Regions from separate parts of the Sphingobium chungangianum genome, predicted to be linked through region 1. Evidence: riboswitches for the same ligand, from Rfam matches in the RefSeq annotation. Region 1 holds a riboswitch; each other region holds the start of a gene.
The links. Region 1 has a riboswitch for cobalamin ahead of ACWNC0_RS09140 (TonB-dependent receptor plug domain-containing protein). Riboswitches for the same ligand answer to the same signal wherever they lie in the genome.
Positions count from the first base shown of each region.

Region 2: another riboswitch for cobalamin. It lies ahead of ACWNC0_RS00575 (DUF1636 domain-containing protein); the one in region 1 lies ahead of ACWNC0_RS09140 (TonB-dependent receptor plug domain-containing protein).
Region 3: another riboswitch for cobalamin. It lies ahead of ACWNC0_RS04085 (TonB-dependent receptor); the one in region 1 lies ahead of ACWNC0_RS09140 (TonB-dependent receptor plug domain-containing protein).
Region 4: another riboswitch for cobalamin. It lies ahead of ACWNC0_RS00535 (cobalamin biosynthesis protein CobG); the one in region 1 lies ahead of ACWNC0_RS09140 (TonB-dependent receptor plug domain-containing protein).

Region 1 covers NZ_CDRNIV010000006.1:457,272-462,817, reverse strand. The annotation lists gene ACWNC0_RS09145 (ABC transporter substrate-binding protein) at 1-534, shown strand, start outside; gene ACWNC0_RS09140 (TonB-dependent receptor plug domain-containing protein) at 571-2,430, opposite strand; cobalamin riboswitch at 2,602-2,849, opposite strand; gene mobA (molybdenum cofactor guanylyltransferase) at 2,892-3,428, shown strand; gene cobA (uroporphyrinogen-III C-methyltransferase) at 3,513-4,295, opposite strand; gene ACWNC0_RS09125 (molybdopterin-dependent oxidoreductase) at 4,282-5,546, opposite strand, start outside.
Region 2 covers NZ_CDRNIV010000002.1:75,315-80,860, reverse strand. The annotation lists gene ACWNC0_RS00590 (adenosylcobinamide-GDP ribazoletransferase) at 1-230, opposite strand, end outside; gene ACWNC0_RS00585 (histidine phosphatase family protein) at 227-793, opposite strand; gene cobT (nicotinate-nucleotide--dimethylbenzimidazole phosphoribosyltransferase) at 790-1,803, opposite strand; gene ACWNC0_RS00575 (DUF1636 domain-containing protein) at 1,800-2,207, opposite strand; cobalamin riboswitch at 2,368-2,557, opposite strand; gene fdhD (formate dehydrogenase accessory sulfurtransferase FdhD) at 2,605-3,387, opposite strand; cobalamin riboswitch at 3,479-3,724, shown strand; gene ACWNC0_RS00565 (HoxN/HupN/NixA family nickel/cobalt transporter) at 3,898-4,947, shown strand; gene cobW (cobalamin biosynthesis protein CobW) at 4,944-5,546, shown strand, end outside.
Region 3 covers NZ_CDRNIV010000002.1:888,414-893,959, reverse strand. The annotation lists gene ACWNC0_RS04100 (malate synthase G) at 1-744, opposite strand, end outside; gene ACWNC0_RS04095 (LysR family transcriptional regulator) at 855-1,748, shown strand; gene ACWNC0_RS04090 (hypothetical protein) at 1,933-2,112, shown strand; cobalamin riboswitch at 2,324-2,570, shown strand; gene ACWNC0_RS04085 (TonB-dependent receptor) at 2,790-4,769, shown strand; gene ACWNC0_RS04080 (hypothetical protein) at 5,001-5,243, shown strand; gene ACWNC0_RS04075 (MaoC family dehydratase) at 5,282-5,546, opposite strand, start outside.
Region 4 covers NZ_CDRNIV010000002.1:65,681-71,226, forward strand. The annotation lists gene cobJ (precorrin-3B C(17)-methyltransferase) at 1-321, opposite strand, end outside; gene cobI (precorrin-2 C(20)-methyltransferase) at 318-1,040, opposite strand; gene ACWNC0_RS00530 (precorrin-8X methylmutase) at 1,037-1,666, opposite strand; gene ACWNC0_RS00535 (cobalamin biosynthesis protein CobG) at 1,666-2,781, opposite strand; cobalamin riboswitch at 2,940-3,164, opposite strand; gene ACWNC0_RS00540 (alpha/beta fold hydrolase) at 3,297-4,151, shown strand; gene bluB (5,6-dimethylbenzimidazole synthase) at 4,265-4,903, opposite strand; gene cobO (cob(I)yrinic acid a,c-diamide adenosyltransferase) at 4,903-5,508, opposite strand; gene cobN (cobaltochelatase subunit CobN) at 5,505-5,546, opposite strand, start outside.

The DNA of each region.
Region 1 (5,546 bases):
CGATGGCGCAAGCTCGGGCTGGCGAGCGCGGACAGTTTTGCCGCCATCCGCGACCAGATCCGGCAGGTGGCGGCCGTTGTCGGCCATCCCGCGCGGGGCGAGGCGATGATCGCGGGCATGGAGCGCGACCTTGCCGCCCTGCCCCGGTCCCGGCGCGGCGGCGTGGCGGCCTATTATCAGCGGCGCGGATATATGACCGGGACCGGCACTTTGGTCGATGAACTGATCCGGCGCGCAGGCCTCACCAATCTGGCTGCGAAACTTGGCAAGCCAGCGCTGGCGCAGGTGCCGCTGGAGGAGATGATCGCGGCCAGGCCCGACTATCTGATTGTGGAAGAAGGCAGCGAAAAGGTCGTCGATCAGGGGACGGAAATGCTGCACCACCCGGTGCTGCGATCCATCCCCCGCATCCACGTACCGCAAGCGTGGACCGTGTGCGGCGGCCCCGCCTATGTGCAGGCCGCGCGCAGCATCGTGGCGCAGGCGGACGCCGCAAAAGGCAGGGTGCAGCCAAAGGCCGCGCCCCTGCGATGAAGGGGGGCAGTCGCCCACCCCCTTCACCTTCTACCGTCAGAAGCGGACACGCACGCCGCCATAGGCCGACCGGCCGTAGGTGCCATAACCATAGGCGGTGGCGTATTCCTGATCGAACAGATTGTCGATGCGACCATAGATTTCGAGCCTTTCCGTGATCGGGAAGGACGCGCGGATATCCGTTACCGCATAGCCGTCAATCTGCACCCGGTTGCGGGTCACGGGGTCGAGATCGACGCTGTCGCTGACCATCGTCACGGTTGCCCCGGTCGACAGGCCGAAGAACCAGGCATAATCGACCGATGCGCTGACGGCGTTAGCGGCGCGGCGCAGCAGGCGCTCGCCAAAGGCCGCGCTGCCCGGCGAACGATCACGCGCATCGACATAGCTATAGGCGGCGGTGAAGGTCAGTGCATCGACCGGACGCAGCGTCAGCGTCGTTTCCACGCCCTTGGCGCGGGTGCGATCCAGATTGCCATAGGTGAAGGTCGTATTGTCGTAATTCAGCTGGTCCCGCGTGTCGCGCCAGAATCCGGTGACGGACAGCACCGCCCGGTCGCTCCCCAGATTCTGGTCGAAGCCGATGTCGTAGCTCTTCGAACGCTCGGGCTTCAGGTTCGGATTGCCGCTGAATGTATCGTAAAGCTGATAGAGCGACGGCGCCTTGAAGCCCTCCCCGTAGCTCAGGCGGAAATTGGTCGCGCCACCATTGGGCGTGTAGTTGGCGTTCGCGCCGAACGTCGTCGCGCCGCCGAACTGGCTGTGATCGTCATGACGCACCCCTGCTGTCATGGACAGGCCCGCTACCGGCTTTACCACGGCCAGCGCATAGATGCTGTCGATGTTGGCGCGGTGGCTTTCCTGCGAACCGAAGCCGAAAAACTCATAATCGGGCCGCTCATGTTCATAGCCGAGCAGCAGCTTCACGTCATCGATGGGCTGATAGACGCCTTCATATTCGAAGCGCAGGTTCGTCCCGGAATAGCCGAAGTCCGGGGCGTTGCCGCGCACGAAATAATAATCGCGATCCTGCTGATACCAGGTAACGGCCGCCCGGTTGGTCAGCTTGCCGTCGAACAGCGCCAAATTCACGCCCGCATAGCCGATATATTGATTGGACTTCGCGACGTCGGGGCTGTCGGCCGGCGTGCCAAAGAAGCTGTCATAGTCGAGATCGCCGTTGATATAATAGCCGCGCAGGTCGAGGCTCAGATCATCGGTGAAGTCGATCTTCAGCCGGGCATTGCCAGTGATATTTTCATAGCCATCCTTTTCCGCGCCACCGAAATCGGAAGAGACAGCGGAGATGCCATCGGTGCGGAAATAGGCGAGGCCCACGCCGCCCGACAATATGCCGCTGGTGCCCGATACATCCGCCTTCGCATTCAGCGTATCGGCATAGCCATAATCGACCGACGCCTTGCCGCCGAACCCTTCGCTTGGGATACCGGTCATGATGTTGACGACGCCGCCGATCGCCTGGCTGCCATAGGCAATGGAGTTGGAACCGCGCAGCACCTCGATCCGGCGGATGTTGCCGACAAGCAAATTGCCGAAATCATATTGATCGCCGATGCCGCTCGGGTCGTTGACCTTCACGCCGTCGATCAGCACCAGCGTCTGCGTCGTTTCGGCGCCACGCACCGACACGCTGGTGACGTTGCCCAGGCTGCCGGTGCGGTTGAAGCGGATGCCGGGGGTGGTGATCAGCAGGTCCACGACGCTGACATTCTGGCGCGTTTCAATCGTCTTTTCGTCGATCACGGTCACCGCCTGCCCGACTTCATCGGTAGGCTGTTCGATGCCGAGCGCGGTGACGACGATCTCGCCCGAATCTTCGGCGAGAGCGGGGGTGGCGGCGAGGAGCGCCAGCAGTGAAATTCCGGTCCTGATCATATGTCTGTCTTCCCTGAGCGCCATGCGACATGAGCCCAGGGCCTGCCGCATGAGCGGCCGGTGCGCGGGAAGAAGAGACGCCAGCCCCGTCACGCGCACCGATGCGGCCCTGCGCCGCTTCGTCGCTCAGACGGAAAACACCGTGCCCGGACCTATCCCTGGACCCAAGGCAAGAGCGACCATGCGCCGGTAGGTTTCCTGGCTCGCGGGTCGTCGCGGTGATGCACGCCTTCCCGGACTTTTGGTCCAGTGGCTGGTCCCCCTCGCCTTCCCCTTTGAAGGCATGCGGGTTTCCCTGTGCATCGCGCTCGCCGCTTACAGTTGCAGGGACAGCCGCGGAGTTGGACGGTGATCCCGTCCGCACCGCATTCCCTTTCCGGCGCGATCTTCTTTCGCGAACGGTTGCCCGTTCACGCGGCGCGCCATAGGGGAAAGTGAGGCTATTGCCAAGGAGTGGATCGATGCGATTGCTGGGCGCGATACTGGCCGGGGGACGATCGAGCCGGTTCGGGAGCGACAAGGCGATGGCGCTAATGCCGGACGGGCGCACGTTGATGGAGCATGCCGTGGCAGCGATCGCGCCGCAGGTGGAGGCGGTGGTGGTTTGCGGTCGGAGCGTCGAGGGATTGACGGGGCTGGCGGATCGGCCTGCGTCGGACATGGGGCCGCTGGGGGGGCTGAACGCGGCGCTGCATCATGCGCGAGATCAGGGCTATGACGCGGTGCTGACGACGGGGTGCGACATGCCCGTTTATCCGGCGGCGCTGGTGGAGGCGCTTGTGGGTTACAGTGGGGCGGTGCTGAAAGGGCAGCAGCTTGCGGGCTTCTGGCCTGCGTCGCTCGCGGACGAACTGGACGCGCATCTGGCGGAAGAGAATAATCGGTCGATCTTCGGGTGGATCGAGCGGGTGGGCGCGCGGGTGGTGGAGCGGCCGGAACTGGTGCTGCCGAATATCAATCGGCCGGAGGATCTGGCGCGCTGGCGCGAGCCGAACTGAACTTGCCGAAGCCCCCTCCCTTCCTTCCAACTAAGTTCGGGGGCGTTCGGCAAGCTCAGGGCAAAAGTTGCAAAGAGCCGGTCTTCAAAGCTGAAGAGCGACGCTGGCTGCAACCCCTACAGGCATGGACGTTCCCGCCACCGCTTCACCAATCAGCAGCAGGGTCGGGTCTTCATCGCTGATCGTGGCGACCAGAAAGGCAAGCGCGGACAGCTTGCCCCGGATCAGGCGTTCGGTGGGGAGCGAGACGTTCACCGCCACCATCACCGGCGTTTCGGGATCGCGTCCGGCGGCGATCAACTGGCGGCTGATCTCTCCAGCGGCGGCGCGGCCCATATAGATGCCGAGCGTGCCGCCGGGACGGGCCAGCGCTTCCCAGTCGAGCTTGAGCGGCTCACCGGCTTTCAAATGCGCCGTCACCAGCGTCAGGCCGCGCGCCTTGCCGCGCAGGGTGAGCGAGGCGCTGCCGCTCGCCGCCGCCGCGCTGGCGGTGGTGATGCCGGGGCAAATGCGGAAGCGGATGCCGTCGGCGGCCAGATGCTCCATCTCTTCGGACGAGCGGCCGAAGACCGAGGGGTCGCCACCTTTGAGGCGCACGACGCGCTTGCCTGCCTTGGCGGCGGCGAGGAGCAGGTCGTTGATGCTCTCCTGCGCCTTGCTGTGGCGGCCGGAGCGTTTGCCGACGCTGATCCGCTCGACGCCCTCAGGGATCAGGTCGAGTACGCCGGGGCCGACGAGCGCGTCGTAGAAGACGATCTCCGCCGCGGCGATCAGCTTTTCAGCCTTGCGGGTGAGGAGGTCCGGGTCGCCGGGGCCTGCGCCGACCAGCCAGACTTCACCGGGAGCGATCAATTCATTCGGCTGCATGAAGGGCCTCCTGCGGAATTTGGGCGAGGATGTTGGCGAGCGCGGGACGGCAGGACCCGCAATTGGTGCCCGCGCCGATCGCCTTGCCGATGGCGGGAACGTCGACCAGGCTCTGGTCGCGGATGGCGGCAACGATCTGGTTGAGGCCGATGTCGAAGCAGACGCAGATGGTCGGCCCCTTGTCGGGCTGGTTGCCGGGACCGCGCGCGGCGAGGACGGAGGCGCCCACCTCTTCGGCTTCGAGCTGGCCGATGAGCCAGTCGCGCGAGGGGAGCAGGCCGGTGCGGGTGACGAAGAGGACCGCCGCCAGCCTGCCTTCGCGGATGATGGCGATGCGGCGGGTGCCGCGTGTCATGTCGACGGCTTCGACGCGGTCGCCCTTGGGCAGGCAGGCTTCAAGGCGCGTGGGATCGCCATTGCCCGCGACTTCGTAGAGCGCGCCGCCCGGAACGGTGACCTTCGTGGCCCAGAGACAGGGGACCTTGGCGGGCTGTTCACCGCGCAGGATGAGGAAGCCCTTCCATTCCGTCGCGACCTTTTCGATGCTGGCGGGCGTCGATTTGAAGCCGGGCTGGCCGGAATGCGGGTCAACCAGCGGGCGGGGCAGCAGGCCGGTACGGCCGCCGGTCGAGACTTGATCGGTCCAGTGGATCGGCGTGAAGATTTCGCCCACGCGCTGGCCTTCGCTGAACGCCACGCGGAAGATGCTGTTGCCCTGCGCGGTCTGGACCCGAGCGAGGTCGCCGTCGCAAATGCCCAGCTCCTCCGCATCCTTGGGGTGGATGTCGACCAGCGGTTCCTCGCGATGGCGGGCGAGCTTGGGCGACAGGCCGGTGCGGGTCATCGTGTGCCATTGGTCGCGGTAACGGCCGGTGTTGAGCGTCATCGACCACTGCTTGAGCGGCTCCTGAAGGTCCATCTGCTTGGTCAGCACCAACCGCGCCTTGCCGTCGGGGGTGGAGAAGCGGCCATCGGCAAAGGGCTTCTCACCACCCCAGCGGAAGGGCTCCATCGCTTCATAGGCGTCGTTGCCGATGGTGGCCTGGGCACGGAGGTTGAGCAGGCGCTGGCCGTCATTCTGATAGGCGGTCAGGCGGGCATGTTCGCGCCAGATGTCGGCGGGCCGGTCATAGGCGAAGGCGTTGCGCCAGCCCATGCGGCGGGCGACTTCCTTGACGATCCACCAGTCGGGCTTCGCCTCGCCGGGGAGCGCCATGAAGGGGCGCTGGCGGCTGATGGTGCGGTCGGAGT
Region 2 (5,546 bases), on a different contig from region 1:
TCGAGATGAAGCGCCCCGGTGATGGCGACCCAGGCGATCAGGCCGAGCAAGGCGGCCATCCAGGGTTCGACGATCAGGCCGATCGTCATGGCGGCGGCGACGGCGAGGCCGACGATGATGCCGGTCGCGGGAAACCAGCGGATCGCAGCGGCGAAATCCTCCTCATCCGCGCGCACTTGCGGGAGCGGCAGGCGGGTCATGAGTTGCAGGGCGAGGATGAGGCGGGTCATGTCACGAGCCCGGTGATCTGCGCGCTGGGATTGTCTCCCGGCCAGATACGCAGGCTGAGCAAGGCGCCATAAGGCAGGTCGATTGCCCAGGCTTGCTGGTACGTGAAGCCACACAACGTAGTCAGCGCGCCACGTATCGCACCGGCATGGGTGAGAACCAGCGATGGCCGGTCGATTTCGCCAAGTGCCGCCTTTACGCGCAGGCAAAGGCTGGACCAGCCTTCCCCTCCCGGCGGAGGATGGTCATCGGGGGACGACCAGAAGGGACCAATTTCCTCGGCGGGCAGAGTGGCGGGGTCGGTGCCCTCCCATTCGCCGAAGTGCAGTTCGCGCCAGCGCGCGTCGATGTCGTGCGGCACCTGCCGGGCGGTTGCGATCAGGGCGGCGGGAGCGCGGGCGCGCGTCAGGTCGGAGCTGATCAGGCGGTCGAACGCAAGCGCGCGGGATCGTTCGACGCATAGCTGCATGGCGGCCGGGTCGGGCGGCATGTCCATATGACCGAGCAGCAGGCCGGGCGCTTGTGGCGCTGCGTGGCGCATCAGGTGGAGCGTGAGCGGGCTCATAGCGCGTTAGCCACGGCGGCTTCGGCGAAGGTCGCCATCTGGTCGTGCGCGGCGAGGGCCGAGCGGATGAGTTGCGCCGCGACGGCTGCGCCGCTGCCTTCGCCGAGGCGCATGTCGAGGTGAAGCAAGGGGTGCAGGCCGAGCTTTTCGAGCAGCCGGGCATGGCCTGCTTCGGCGGAGCAGTGGGCGGCGAGGCAGTGGGCCGTGATGGCGGGATTGTCGCGCGCCAGAGGGGCGATGGCCGCGCCGCAGATGAAGCCATCGAGCAACACCGGCACGCGCAGCATGCGCGCGGCGAGGATGGCGCCTGCCATCGCCGCGATCTCTCGCCCGCCGAGGCGGCAGAGCGTTTCGAAAGCGTCGGCGCAATGGGGGGCGTGCAGGGCATGCGCCATCTCGACGGCCTGCGTCTTGCGGGCGAGGGCTGCTGGGTCGATGCCGGTGCCACTCCCCGTCCAGTCCTGCGCCTCGCCGCCGAAGGATTGAAGGCAAAGCGCAGCGGCCGGGGTGGTGTTGGCGATACCCATTTCACCGGCGAAGAACAGGTCGCAATCTTGCACGACGGCGGCGCCCGCGTTCAGGGCGTCGAGGCATTCGGCCTCCGTCATCGCGGAGACTTCGCATATGTCGGCGGTGGGTTTGTCGAGGGCGAGCGCGACAATGACCAGCTCGGCTCCGCAGGCGCCCGCAAGCGCGTTGATCGCCGCGCCGCCTGCCTGGAAGTTCGCGACCATCTGCTCCGTGACGGAGGGCGGGAAGGCGCTGACACCGCGTGCGGCGACGCCATGATTGCCCGCGAAGATGGCGGCGCGGATGCGGTCGGTGCGTGGACGTTCGCGACCTTGCCAGCCTGCCATGAAGAGGGCGATCTCCTCCAGCCGCCCGAGCGATCCGGCGGGTTTTGTCAAAGAGGCTTGCCGCGCCGCTGCGGTTTCGATCGCTCCCGCGTCAGGTGCGGGGAGCGTGGCGAGCGCGGATTGGAAGCCAGCGCGATCCTGAAAGCGGATCATGTGCAAATGAAGCCTTCAGGCGGCGTGCGGACGATGAAATGGCCCTTCACCCCTTGCGGCCATTCGGCATAGCGCACGACGCCTTCTTCGCTGGCAGCGTGGCGCAGGGCGTAATCGAGGATCGCGCGGGCGGCGTCCACATCCGGGGTGAAGTCGCCCAGCACATAGCCGACCTTGCCGGGACCACGCACATGGACGGTGCAATGGCGCTGGCAGGCGAAGAGGCAGGGCATGTCCTGCACGGCGACGGCCTCATAAGCAGGCTCGGCCGCCTGAAGATCGCGCATGGCCTCAACCAACAGCGCGCCGCCGCGCCGTCCTGCCCCATCCTCCCGCTGATCGGCGGACAGGCGGCAGGTCGAGCAGACCACCACCGAAGCCCTGTTTTCAACAGCGCACAGCATCAGCGGCGCACTTCCATAACCATGTGAACATGAAAGACCGTCATCTTGGCCCTCCTCGCAAAATCGAACCGCAAACGGCCCTGCCCGGCCGTATGGCGAGCAAGGCGGTGGCTGTCGTCCGCGAGGGGAACCCCGTTCGTCCGGCACACCCTGTCCGGCCGAAGAACGACTGCGGCAGGCAGGTCTCCTGGCTCACGGGTCGCTGCGTACCGGCCGCCTTCTCGGGAGAAAAGCTCCCCCAATGGCTGCGTGGCCGGTCCACTCACCGCTTACAGTTGCAGGGGCAGCGCGGGCATTACACCCGACTTCCCTTTTGATCCCCGAGGGGAACCTGTCGCGGGGCTGCTGATAAAGAGGCGGTGGCGCGTCCGCAAGCGGTAGATGGAGCGGCGCTTCGTCAGTCGGGCAGTTCGCCCACCGCGAGCACGGCATCGGGCCGGGCAAGCACGATGATCGGCAATCCGGCGCTGGCCGCGCGTTCGGCTGCGAGACGTGTCGGGGCGGAGATGGTGACGAGCAGGGGGCAATTGGCGAGCGCCGCCTTTTCCACTAGCTCAAAGGAACAGCGGGAGGACAGCACCGCGAAACCGCCATCCCAGGACATTTGCCCCCGCCGCATGGCCCCGATCAGCTTGTCGAAGGCATTGTGGCGGCCCACATCCTCATAGGCGAGGCGGATCGCGCCATCCGGTCCCGCCAAGGCAGCGGCATGGACCGCGCCGGTTTGCCGGTTGAGCGGCTGATGTGCGGCAAGATCGCGCAAGGCGCCGAAGATAGCTTCCCGGCTCGCTTCCGATCGGGCGGTCACGGCAGGCAGGGGCCGCATCGCCTGCTCCAGATTTTCCACGCCGCACAGACCACAGGAGGAATCGGAGACGCGATGACGGACCCGGCCGAGCAGCCCCTCGACGCGGTCTTCCGGTAGAGTGGCCCGTGCGACCAAGCCCTGCTCCGTAGCATGGACCTCGACGTCGATCGGCGCGTCGGATGGGATGACCAGCCGCTCGGCCAGCGCGAACCCCTGCACCAGTTCCGCAACGTCGGCGGGCGTCGCCATCAACACGGCATAGCCAACGCCGTTGAACTCGATCGCGACGGGCACTTCCTCCGCCAACTCGCGCGTCACGGGCGATGCTTCGCCATCGGGGGTGATGCGGGTGAAGGAGAAGGGCGAAGACATAGGGCCGGTCTAGGCGGGCAATGTGCCTCCGGCAAGCAAATGGACGCGGCCATGCAACTGCCGCTTCCCTTTGGTGGCTAAGCCATCTATGCACGGCCACGATCGCGCCGGTGCCCGAAAGGGCTTTAAAGGGAATGCGGTGCGGGTTGCTGACAAGGCGCCCAAATCCGCGGCTGTCCCTGCAACTGTAAGCGGTGAGCGAGACGCATATCGACCTTCCGTCACTTGTCGGGGGGTCAGCCACTGGGCCGGACGCTAAATCATGCGAGGCCTGGGAAGGCCATGTGTCGAGCGATGACCCGCAAGCCAGGAGACCTGTCGGCGTCTGGTCGCTCTTGCTTTGGCCCAGGGGATGGCCGGGGCACGGTATTCCGTCTGAGCGACGCGTGCGGCGGGACCGCACCGGCTTCATGTGCCGGACGCTTCATCGCGTCCGTCCGGCGCGTGATGTCGGCCGCGTAGCGGAGGCCCCGTCCAGTCTCGCTGACGCTGACGGGAGCCATGTCTCCAATGGTTATGCAATTTCCGGCGCTTCGCAGCCGTGCCACGTTCATGTTCAGCGCGCTGATCGCCGCCAATGTCGCTTTGTGGCTTTGCGCCTTGCTGATCTTTGCGGGCGACACGATGATGCTGGGCACCGCCCTGCTCGCCTGGAGCCTGGGCCTGCGCCACGCAGTCGATGCCGACCATATCGCCGCCATCGACAATGTGACCCGCAAGCTGATGCAGGAAGGTCAGCGGCCGCTGACCGTCGGCCTGTGGTTCGCGATCGGCCATAGCGGGATCGTGCTGATCGCCGCCGTCGGAATCGCTTTCGCCGCCAGCGCGCTTAGCCGTGTCGAGGCGGCGGGCGAGATCGGCGGGACGATCGCGACGATCATCTCCGCTACCTTCCTCTTCACCATTGCCGCGATGAACCTCATCATCCTGCGGTCGGTTCTAAAGACCTTCAACCACGTCCGCAGTGGTGGCGCCTATGTCGATGAAGATATGGACATATTGCTGGGCAATCGGGGCATGTTGGCCCGCCTATTCCGGCCGCTGTTCCGTCTGGTCACGCGCAGCTGGCACATGGCGCCGCTGGGCTTTCTGTTCGGGCTAGGATTTGACACGGCGACCGAAGTCGCGATCCTTGGCCTGTCGGCGGGGCAAGCGGCGAGCGGCCTTTCGATCGCCACCGTGCTCATCTTTCCCCTGCTGTTCGCGGCGGGCATGGCGCTGATCGACACGGCGGACGGCGCGCTGATGATGGGCGCCTATCAATGGGCGTTCGTGAAGCCGATCCGCAAGCTCTACTACAACATCACCATCACATCGGTGTCCGCGCTGGTCGCGATCGTCATCGGCGGGATCGAGGCGGCGGCGCTGCTGGGCGACAAGCTGGGCCTGACGGGCGGCGTCTGGTCGGTGGCCGCCAATCTGGGTGAGCACTTCAACAGCCTCGGCTTCTTCATCATCGGCCTGTTCGCCGCCTGCTGGCTGGTGAGCTGGATCATCTACCGCTGGAAGCGCTTCGACGAGATCGAGGTGCTCCTCTCCAATCAAGGACAGACTTTATGAGCAAAGTTCCCGCCACCGTCATCACCGGATTTTTGGGCGCCGGTAAGACGACGCTGATCCGCCACCTGATCGAAAATGCGGGTGGGCGGCGGCTTGCCCTCATCATCAACGAATTTGGCGATGTCGGCGTCGATGGGTCGCTGGTGAAGGGGTGCGGCGATGAGGCTTGCCCGGATGAGGATATTATCGAGCTGGCCAATGGTTGCATCTGCTGCACCGTGGCGGACGATTTCCTGCCGACGATGCAGCGGCTGCTCGACCGGGATGTGCCGCCCGATCATATCATCATCGAGACATCGGGCCTCGCCCTGCCAAAGCCGCTGGTGAAGGCGTTTCAGTGGCCCGATATCCGGACACGGGCGACGGTGGACGGGGTGATTGCACTCATCGATGCCGATGCACTGGCGGCGGGCCGCTTCGCCCATGACGAGGAAGCGCTGGCTGCCGCTCGGGCGGCTGATCCGACGCTGGACCATGACAGCCCGATCGAGGAGCTCTTCGAGGATCAGCTGGCCTGTGCCGACCTTGTGCTGCTGAACAAGACCGACTTGGTCGAGGGCGGCAGGCTTGCGGAACTGGAGCGGGATCTGGCGGCGGAA
Region 3 (5,546 bases), on a different contig from region 1:
GCAAATGGTGGACAGCGCCGATTCCAGCACAACGTCCGCCAGATGCGCCGGGTCATCCCGCCCGATCGGATGGCCTGCGTCGATCACCAGCTCAATATGCAGCCCGTTGTTACGAAGCAGGATGTTATCCCCTGCCCGTCCGGCAAGTTGCGCGGGGTCGCGCAAGACCGGCGTGCCACCCGCCCAATCCGCCCAACTTCCCTCCGTCAGAGGAACCGCCCGATCCAGAAACGCCTTGGCCCACGCAATCACCTGTGCGCCGCGCGCCGGATCATAGCCCTTGCCCGCCGCCGCGCCGGGGATCGCATCGGTCCCGTACAGCGCATCATAAAGGCTGCCCCAACGGGCATTGGCCGCGTTCAACAGGAACCGCGCATTGAGTATAGGCACCACCAACTGCGGCCCCGCCAAGGTCGCCAGCTCTGCATCCACCCGACCCGACCCGATGGAAAAAGGCGCGGGTTCCTGCACCAGATAGCCGATCTGGGTCAGGAAAGCCCGATAAGCATCCGCATCAAAGGGCCGCCCCGCTTGCTCGCCATGCCAGCTGTCGATCTGCGCCTGAATAGCATCGCGCTTTTCCAGCAGAGCCGCATTAAGCGGCGCAAACCGCGTGAAAATCGCAGACACGCCCTGCCAAAATGCCTCCGCCGCGATCCCCGTCCCGGGCAGGACTTCCCCGTCGATAAAGCGCGCCAGCTCGGCGGCAACCATCAGGCCCGATTTCTCGATCATGCCGTCCATGGGCAGTTCTCCATCCAAAATACTGTGACGAAAGCCTATAGACCCCTCTCCATCCTCGCACTAGACAACAAGAACTCAAAGCATCTGTTCCTCACAGGAAAAGATCATCGATGGATCCCGATTATCTTCTCTTCGCCCGCGCGGTGGATGCAGGCAGCCTTTCGGCGGCAGGCCGCATATTGAACATCTCGCCTGCCATGATGTCGAAACGCATCTCCCGGTTGGAGGCGCGCCTCGGCGTCCGCCTCATCCATCGCACCACGCGCCGCCTTGCCCTGACGGAGGAAGGCGCCAGCCTGCATCGCGACCTGGTCGCCATCCTCGACGCCATCCATCAGGCGGAGCAACGCGTCACCAGTCGGCACCGGAGCGCGTCCGGGCGGCTGCGCATTTCGGCTCCCACCTCCTTCGGCCGCCTGCATGTGGCGCCCCATGTCGGCCGCTTCCTGGACCTCCATCCGCGCGTCGATCTCGAACTCAACCTGTCCGACGCCTATGAAGACCTGCTCACCGAGCGCATCGACGTGGCAATCCGCATCACCAGCGACATTCCTCTCCATCTGGAGGGACATCATCTCGCCACCAACCGCCGCATCCTCTGCGCCAGCCCCGCCTATCTTGCCGCGCATAGCATTCCGGACAAGATCGCCGACCTCCCCCGCCACCGCCTGCTCGCGGCCGATGGACAATTGCCATGGCGGCTGGTGAATGGCCGCGCGCGCAAGCTGATCGATGGCCAAAGCCATGTCCGCACCAACAGCAGCGAAATCGTGCGCGAACTCGCCCTTACCGGGGTCGGGATCGCCTTGCGCTCGCTCTGGGACGTGGGCGACCTGATCGCGGAAGGCAGCCTCGTCCGCGTCCTCGATAGCTGGGAAGGCCCCGCTGACCTTGCCGTTCACGCCGTCCACCCCCGCGCCGCAGGTCGTCCCGCCGCCGTAGACGCCTTCATCGGCTTCTTGCGCGACACCTTCCGCGATGCATCGTGGAACCGGGGCGGCTGATAGCAAGAAGCCCCTTAGCGCCATCCGCTCAACTGCTTGAAAAGCGCAGAAATCCCTTCCTGAAATCATTTGCAAGCAGGCTGTCAAAAAACAGAAGCTTTCCGGCGTTAACCTGCGTAATGGCAGCGGGAAACAGGCCGATGTTATCGTTCGAGCCATAAGAAATTGAGAGAGGATAAGGGCCATGCGCCCCAATGACGCATCACATTTTTCCGCCTGCGCCGCCCAGGAAGCGCGGCAGGCCAGGGAAGCCCGCCTTCGCGGCGCAGACCAGGCCACCATCGCCCTCCACAATGAACGCGCCGTCCGCTACCAAGCCATGGCGTTGCGCCTCCAGCGAGAGCGTGGCGCGACGCTGAACTGATTGCCAGACCCCATCCCCTCTCCCCTTCAGGGGAGAGGGTGCCGAGCATAGCGAAGGCGGGAGAGGGGAACGCAAAGCACGACCGCCGCTCCCCTCTCCCCAACCCTCTCCCCTGAAGGGGAGAGGGAGCAAGTTACCTCACCCCACCCCCCTACCCACCCCCCTTGCCCTACCCCCACAGCTCCGCTATCCCCCCGTCACCCGGGCAACCCCCGGGCATGATCGCGCCGGTGCCTCGAAAGAGGCTTAAAAGGGAACATGGTAAAGGAGGCATCCGCCTCCCCAAGCCAAGGCTGTCCCTGCAACTGTAAGCGGCGAGCGCGATGCACATCGCCCCACCTCATAGGCGGGATGGGGCAAGTCACTGGGCCGGACGCTAAATCCTGCGAGGCCCGGGAAGGCCGTGCATCAAGCGATGACCCGCGAGCCAGGAGACCTGCCAGCGTCTGGTCGCTCTTGCCTTGGTCCAGGGGATGGCCGCGGCACGGTAGTTTCCGTCTGAGCGACGAACGAGCGGCGAGAGGCCGCTTCGGTGACGCTGGCGGTCGCCTTGGGGGCGTCCGGCCGTCGGCGCGCGCCGGTCGCCGTCTGGCGGCAGGTCTCTCGCCGAGTGTCGCCAGACGCCCGGAGTGCATCAAGTGAAACTACCCAATCAACTCCACCGCGCTGCCTGCGCGCTGACCGCCACGCTCCTCCCATTCCCCGCCTTCGCTGCCGATGCGAATGACGCGGGCGAGGATGCGAACACCATCGTCGTCTTCGGCCGGGGAGAGGACAAGGTCGGCACCGCTCATGCGGCAAGCGAGGGCAGCGTCGGCGGCGCGGACCTTCTCGTCCGTCCGCTGCTCCGCGTCGCTGAACTGCTCGAAGCGGTGCCGGGTCTGGTCGCCGCCCAGCATTCGGGCAGCGGCAAGGCCAATCAATATTTCCTGCGCGGCTTCAATCTCGACCATGGGTCGGACTTCACCACCTATATCGACGGGGTTCAGATGAACTTCCGCACCCATGGCCACGGCCAGGGCTATCTCGACCTCAACGGACTCATCCCCGAAATCATCGCGCGGGAGGATTTTCGCAAAGGCCCCTATCGCGCCGATGGCGGCGACTTCGCGCTCGCGGGCGCGGCCTATATGACCACGATCGACGGCTATGACCGTCCATGGGTCGCGGCGGAGGGCGGCTCCTTCGGCTGGCGCAGGCTGGCGGCGGGCGGCACGGTAAAGGCGGGCGCAGGCAATCTCACCCTCGTCGCCCAGGCCAAGGCTTATGACGGCCCGTGGCAGGAGGCCGAACATCTGCGCCACTATGCAGGTTTCGCCAAATATACGCTTCCCGCCGGGGCCGGTAAGATCGACGCCACGCTCCACGCCTATCGCGCGACATGGCGCCCGACCGAGCAGATACCCGAACGGATCATCGGCACGCCGCTCTGCCCCGATGTCTTCTGTTCGCCCGATCCTTCCGCGCGCGGGGAAACGACGCGCATCATCGGCAACATCGCTACCATCCAGCCGACATGGCGCACCAATCTCTACGCGCAATTCTATGACTGGACGATGTTCTCCAACCCCACCTACACCGATCCCGACGGCACCAGCGCGCAGATCGAGCAGTTCGACCGCCGCTGGGTATTGGGCTTCACCGGCGAAAAGCGTTGGGACATCGCCCCGGCACTGCAACTGAAGCTCGGCACGGAAAATCGCTATGACGCGATCGGCAATGTCGGCGTCAATCGCACGTCGAACCGCGCCTTCCTATCCTCGCTCGGCCGCTATCGCGTAAAGCAGGGTTCAGCAGCCCTTTATGGCGAAGCGACCGTCACGCCGCTGCCGGGCTTGCGAGTCACTGGCGGCCTGCGCGGCGACTATTATCATTACGACGTCCGCGCCCGCGACGCCGTCGCCGCCGCGCTAGGCGAAGGCAGCGGATCGGACACGCTCGTCTCTCCCAAGGCGTCGGCGGCCTGGGCAATCACGCCGCATGTCGAACTTTATGCCAATTGGGGCCGGGGCTTTCATTCCAACGATGCGCGCGGCGCGGTCAATGTCGACACGCCTGTCCCGATGCTCGTGCGCGGCACGGGCAAGGAATTGGGCGGCCGCCTGCAACTACCCGGCTTCACCTTCACCGCGACCTATTGGTGGCTGAATGTCGGCAGCGAGTTGCGTTTCGTCGGCGACTCAAATGCGGTCGAACCCAGCGGAGCCAGCCGCCGCCACGGCTATGAGCTTGTCGCCTTCTGGCGCCCGCTCCCCTGGCTCGCCTTCGACGGCAATTACACCGCCAGCCACAGCCGCTATACCAATGGCGACCATATTCCCAACGCCTTCAAAAATGCCGCGTCCGCTGGCGCGGCCATCGTGCTTGACCCATGGGAAGCCAGCATCCGCGTCCGCCACCTTGGCCCCTCGCCGCTGATCGAGGACAATAGCGTGCGCGATTCCGGCAGCACAATCGTCAACGCCCGCGCCGCCTGGAAAGGCAAGCGGGTGCAAGTCTATGCCGAACTGCTCAACATCCTTGGCAGCGGGGACAAGGACATCGCTTATTATTACGAGTCCTACCTTCCCGCCGCAGATGCGGAGCCTGTCGAAGGGAGGCTAAGCCGCGTGGTCGAACCGCGAACGGTGAGAGGCGGCATCAAGTTCAGCTTCTGATGCTGGGGAAGGCCGCATCTACAAAGAGCCTGCGGCCTTCCCAATCAATGGCTTACATAATGAACGGCGATGTTCATAAAGTAAAAGTGGATAGGGCAACGGTCAAACTACAATAGAATACATGTTAAATACCCGTGGAAATTTTGAGACGTAGTTGACGTCTTTTCGCCGCTATGCAATTTTCCCCCTCGGCAATCTGGACAAAGAATCAGTAGCCTGGAGAGGATGCCAATGAAGCACGCACCATTAAGGGGCGCCGTTTTTCACGCGATATTGCGTGACTGCCTGGAAGCACAGCGCGCCCCCAAGGAAACAGAAATACAACTGATCGCCTGCAAGATATGGCAGGACAGTTTCGCGGCGATCACGCACAAGAACTGGCACGACCTCGTACCGGGCGGCGAGGAGTATGAATACACCATCAACGCCGCGCGCATGGCCTTCGGCCTACACGCGACCAACACCGCCGCCTGAATGGATAGCCCAATCCGCTTACTCCGACGATTGCCGGATCAAAGCTGGAACTGGGTTATCCATTCGCAGATTAGCGCGGGCTTGCTCTCGCCTTCTATCTCTACCGTTGCTTCGGTGGTCAGCTGAATCTGCCCCGGCCGCTTTTCGACGATCTCCAGCGGCTTGAACCTTCCACGCACACGTTTGCCGGATCGAACGGGCGCCAGGAAACGTAGCTTGTTGCTGCCATAATTGATCTCAGTAGCGCCGTCGGGAACGATGTCGCCTCGCGCATCGGCGCACAGGTGCGGCAGGAGTGAAAGC
Region 4 (5,546 bases), on a different contig from region 1:
GTCGATCGCGCGCCACTCGCGCGGCCCTGCCTCCAACGCCTCGAACAGCGCCGACGCCATCGCGAACACGCCCGGATCGCCGGAGGATGCCACCACCACGCGCCTCCCCGCCGCCGCCATTTCCAACGCATGGGCGGCGCGATCCAGCTCGACCCGATTGTCCGACGCATGGCGAACCAAGCCGGGGCGATCCTCCACCCGCGCGACATAGGGCGCATAGCCGACCAGATCGGTCGCCTCGGCCAGCGCCAGCGTTACCTCAGGCGTCACCAGCGCGTCAGCGCCGGGGCCGAGCCCTGCTACCGCCACCCATCCGCTCATGGCCGCCGTCCCTGACCGTGGATCAGCAGGATGGAAAAATAGCTGGTGATCGCCTCTGCCTTGTTTAGCGGAGTGATCTTCTGATCTGCCATCGTCGCATATTCGACCAGCCAGGCGCAGTCCTGCTTGCCCGCCGCTTCGACCGCGCGGCGCAGCTTGGCCAGATTGCGGCCGATCTTCATGACGACCAGCGCATTGCTGTCATGGATGCGCCGGGCCAGTTCCTCTTCGGGCAGGGTCGCCATCAACACGGTCAGCACATCGTCGCCCCAGCTGATCGGGGTGCCGCTCGCGGTCCACGCGCCCGACATGCCGGTGATGCCGGGCACGATCCGCACGGGCGCTAGTGGCGACAGGCGGCTGTGCAGATGCATGAAGCTGCCGTAGAAAAAGGGATCGCCCTCGCACAGCACGACCACATCTTCGCCCGCCGCTGCCAGTCCATGCAGATGCGCGGTGCATTCGGCGTAGAAGGCGGAAAGGTGCTGATTATAGCGCGGGTCGCTAACCGGGATTTCGGTCGTCACCGGATATTCCATCGCATATTCGATGGCATCGGGACGCAGCAGCCCATCGACGATCTTCCGCGCATGACCCGCGCGGCCGGGCTTGCGGAAATAGGCGATGTGGCGTGCATTGCGGATCAGCCGGTCGGCCCGTACGCTCATCAGGTCCTGCGCGCCGGGGCCAAGGCCCACGCCATGAATGGTCCCGCTCATTCGGCTGCGCTCGCTAGCGCGTTGACGGCCGCGACGGTGATCGCGCTGCCGCCCAGCCGCCCTTCGACGATGCAGCATGGCACAGGCTGCGCCTCCCACAGCGCCGCCTTGGACTCCGCCGCGCCGACGAAACCGACCGGGCAGCCGATAATTGCCGCCGGGCGCGGGCATGCCGGGTCTTCCAGCATGTTGAGCAGGTGGAAAAGCGCGGTAGGGGCGTTGCCAATGGCGACGACAGCGCCCGCAAGATGTGGCCGCCACAGCTCCAGCGCTGCGGCCGACCGGGTATTGCTCATTTTTTGCGCGAGATCGGGTACCTGGCTGTCGTTTAAGGTACAGAGGATCGTGTTGCCTGCGGGCAACCTCGCGCGCGTGATCCCTTCCGACACCATCCGCGCGTCGCACAGGATCGGCGCACCCGCCTCCAGCGCCGCGATCGCGGCCGTAGCGAAGTCCGGCGAACAGCGGATATGCGGCGCGAGCCCGACCATGCCCGCGGCGTGGATCATGCGCACGGCAACCCGTTCCTCTTCGGCGCAAAAGCGATCCAGTACCGCCTCTGCCCGGATCATCTGGAAGGACTGGCGATAAATTTCCGCGGCGTTCGTTTCATAAAGATGCGGCATCACTGGGCTCCGAGAAGGGCTATGATCTGATCGGGCGACAGGCCCGTTTGCAGCGGTGGCGCGCCCGCGCGCGCATGGCGGGCAAGGTCGAAGCGCCCGTCCCGTCCGGTAAGCACGACCGCCGCCTGCGACGGCCGGGCGCAGCCTTTGGCGCATCCGGAAACATGGAGTTCCGGCACATGGGGAGAGAGGCGAGCGGCTAGGTCGCGAGTGGAAACGCTCGCCTGCGGACAGGCGGGAGCGCCCGGACAAGCATCGGCGGCAAGGCAGGGGTCGTCAGGGTCATCGGCAGGCGCGCTGCTGCCCTCAAGCACCAGCCCTCGCCAAGGCGTGATCCGCACAGCCTGCGTGTACTGCGCGATGGCGGCAAGCAGCGCTTTTGCCTCGATCCGGCCGAAGGGCGCGGCATGGAAAGGACCGGGCGCGGCAGCCAGCGCAGCGCGCCGTGAACGGGTAGGTGCCGGAAGCTCCGCCGCCATGAAGGGAAGGGGCGCCTCATGCCGCGCCATGCGCCCGGCCTGCAACCCTCCGCTCTCCACGAACCAGCGAGCCAAACGGATCAGCCCGTCCGCCGCGTCCGCCACATCGACCGGAATGCCATGACCTCGCCCGTCCGCTCGCAGGATCAACGCTCTGCTCGCCGACCGTTCGATCCGGAAGTCGGCTGGAATATCTTTCAGCACCGGCGCAGGCCCTGCATCGATGGCAAATCCGACCTTGGCTGGCAGGTCCGGCAGTTCATCAACGCGCGAGGCCAAGGCGGCGGCGATGACTGCGCTGTCGCCGTCGGCGACCCAATCCGGGTTAATCAACATCGGCAGCTGCCGATCCTGCCCGGAATCAGCATGCGCCACCCCTAATGCGACGAGCCTCCCCATCAACGCACCATGCTTCGCTTGCGTCACGCCCCTGATCTGCAAGGCCGCGCGATTGGTGACGTCTATGTGGCCGTTGCCGAAAGCAAGTGCCGCTTCGCACAACCCCACAGTCTGTGCGCGGGTCATCCGGCCCAGCGCCGGGCGCACCCGGACCAACAGCCCGTCGCCCGCCATCATCGGCCGCCATGCTGTCGGGCACCAGCCGCGCACGCCAGCTCGCGCTGCGTCACGCCGCATCAGCTCCTGCATTGCTCCTGCACTCCCGCACCAGCGCCACAACACACGGACGGCACGCACAGGCAGGCGGACAGGCCGCACGCCTGCACGGCCGTAGCCGCACGAAATTCGTCGCTCAAACGGAGAACCGAGCCGTGACCATCCCCTGGATCATGGCAAGAGCGACCTTTGCTCCGGCAGGTCTCCTGGCTTGCGGGTCACAGCTTGGCATGGGGCCTTCCCGGATCGCTCCAGTGGCTGGCCGCCCCATTCTCAGGGTCGGCCGGTCCATGCCTCGCTCGCCGCTCACAGTTGCAGGGACAGCCACGGATTAGGGAGGAAACCCTCCCGCACCGCGTTCCCATTTAAGCCCCTTGCGGGGCACCGGCGCGATCGATGAACCGGGACGAACCCGGCTCGACGCGCTTCATAGGAGGGATGCGGGCGAAAGGGAAGTGGCCAAGGACCGCTTCCTTGCGTCAACCCAATGTCACCGCTACGCCTTCATCAACGATTGTAGAATGGAGAGGAAAAAAATGAGCGATTTCAACTTCGAAGCGACCAGCCGCTTCCTGGAAACGGACAAGGGACGGCTCCATTATCATGAAGCCGGATCAGGTCCCGCGCTGCTGCTGCTCCACGGGTCCGGCCCCGGCGTGACCGGCTGGGCGAATTTTCAGGGTAACCTGCCCTTCTTCTCCCAGCATTTCCGCACCATCATCCTGGACGCGCCCGGTTATGGGAAAAGCGATCCCGTTGATGGCGATCCGGTGGGCGTGGCGCGCGACGCGGTTGTCGCCCTGATGGACGGCCTTGGCATCGACCGCGCCCATGTGGTCGGCAACAGCTATGGCGGCATCGTGGGCGGTCACCTCGCCGCTTCGCATCCCGATCGCGTGCTGCGCTACATCACGATTGGCGGGATCGGCTTCAACATCACCTCGACCTTCCCCAATGAAGGGCTGACCCGCCTCGTCGATTTTATCGAGGACCCGACGCGGGAAAACATCATCGCGTGGCTCGAATCCATGGTCTACGACAAATCGATCATCACCGACGAACTGATCGACATGCGTTACAAGGCGGCGCTGGAGCCGGTGACGATGGAAAGCAGCCGCAAAATGTACACGCGCGCAGCACTAGGTTTCATCGCCCAGTCGATGAGCGGGCCGGGCGTATCTCAGCGTATCGATTATCTGGGCAGGATTCAGGCGCCCACGCTGATCATGTGGGGCCGCGATGACAAGGTCAGCCCGCTCGACGGCGCGCTGTTGCCCATGCGCATCATCCCCAATGCGGAGTTGCATGTATTTCCGCGCTGCGGCCATTGGACGATGATCGAACACAAGGACCGGTTTGAAGCGCTGGCGCTGGATTTCTTGCGGGGGTGAAAAGGGGGCAACCCAACATCCGTTCGCCCTGAGCCTGTCGAAGGGCTTTTCTTTCCTGAAGAGAAGTGAAGGGCTTCGACAGGCTCAGCCCGAACGGAGGGAAGCTGGTCAAGTTACCGCCGCACCACCACCGAATGCCAATCCGTGCGCTCTTCCCAGCCCCGACGCTCCAATTCCGGCACATCCTCCTCGCTCACCGGTCGGCCAAGGCACAGCAGCCCCAGACACTCCCAGCCCGTCGGAATGTCCAGCATCGCGTCCACGCCTTCGGGCTGCATGATCGACACCCACCCCATCCCGATCCGCCGTGTCTGCGCCGCCAGCCAGAGCGTATGGACCGCCATCACACAGCTATAGCGCCGCGCCTCGGGCATGGTGACAGCGCCCAGATGATGGCCGGTTTCCGTCCCATCGTCGCAATAGACGGCGAACAGCACCGGCGCCTCACGCAGCCCATGCAGTTTCAGGCTGCGATAGAGCCGGTCCTGATCCCCATCATATTCCTTGCCCGCTTCCCTGACTTGGCGGTCGACATGGCAGGCCAGCCCCTCGCGCAACTCCGCCGTCTCGATCCGCACAAAGCGCCACGGCTGCGACAGGCCGACGGACGGCGCGCGATGCGCCATGCTGAGCAGCCATTCGACATCATTCTCATCGATCGGGTCGGTCCGGAAATGGCGAATATCCCGCCGCGCCCGGACCAGTGCCTCGAACTGCGCGCTGTCGATCGGGGTGATAGCGGGTCCGCTCATCAAAATTCGATCCCTGCCTGCGCCTTCACGCCGCTGCGGAAGGGATGCTTGACCAGTGTCATTTCCGTCACGAGATCGGCCGCCTCGATCAGAGCCTCGGGCGCGTTGCGGCCGGTGATAAGGACATGCTTCATCTCGCCCCTGCTCGCCACGGCCTCAAGCACCTCATCAACGGGCAGATAGTCGTAGCGCAGGACGATATTAAGCTCATCTGCCAGCACCATATCATAGGCGGGATCGGCGATCATCCGCTTTACCTCGTCCCACGCTTCACGGGCGAGCGCAATGTCGCGGGTCTTGTCCTGCGTGTTCCAGGTAAAGCCTTCGCCCATCGGCTTGAATGTGACATTGTCCGGAAACGCATCGAACACGACTTTTTCTCCGGTGGTCATCGCGCCCTTCACGAACTGGACCACGCCGACCTTCTTGCCATGACCGATGGCGCGCACGACCATGCCCAGCGCAGCGGTCGTCTTGCCCTTGCCCTTGCCGGTATGGACGATCAGCAGGCCCTTTTCCTGTGTCTTGGTCGCCATGATCTTGTCATGGGCGGCCTGCTTCTTCTTCATCTTCTCGGCATGTTGTTCGGGCGTGCGTTCGATCATGATGGGTCCTTCAGTTGGGCGAGGAGCATGGCGGCGCT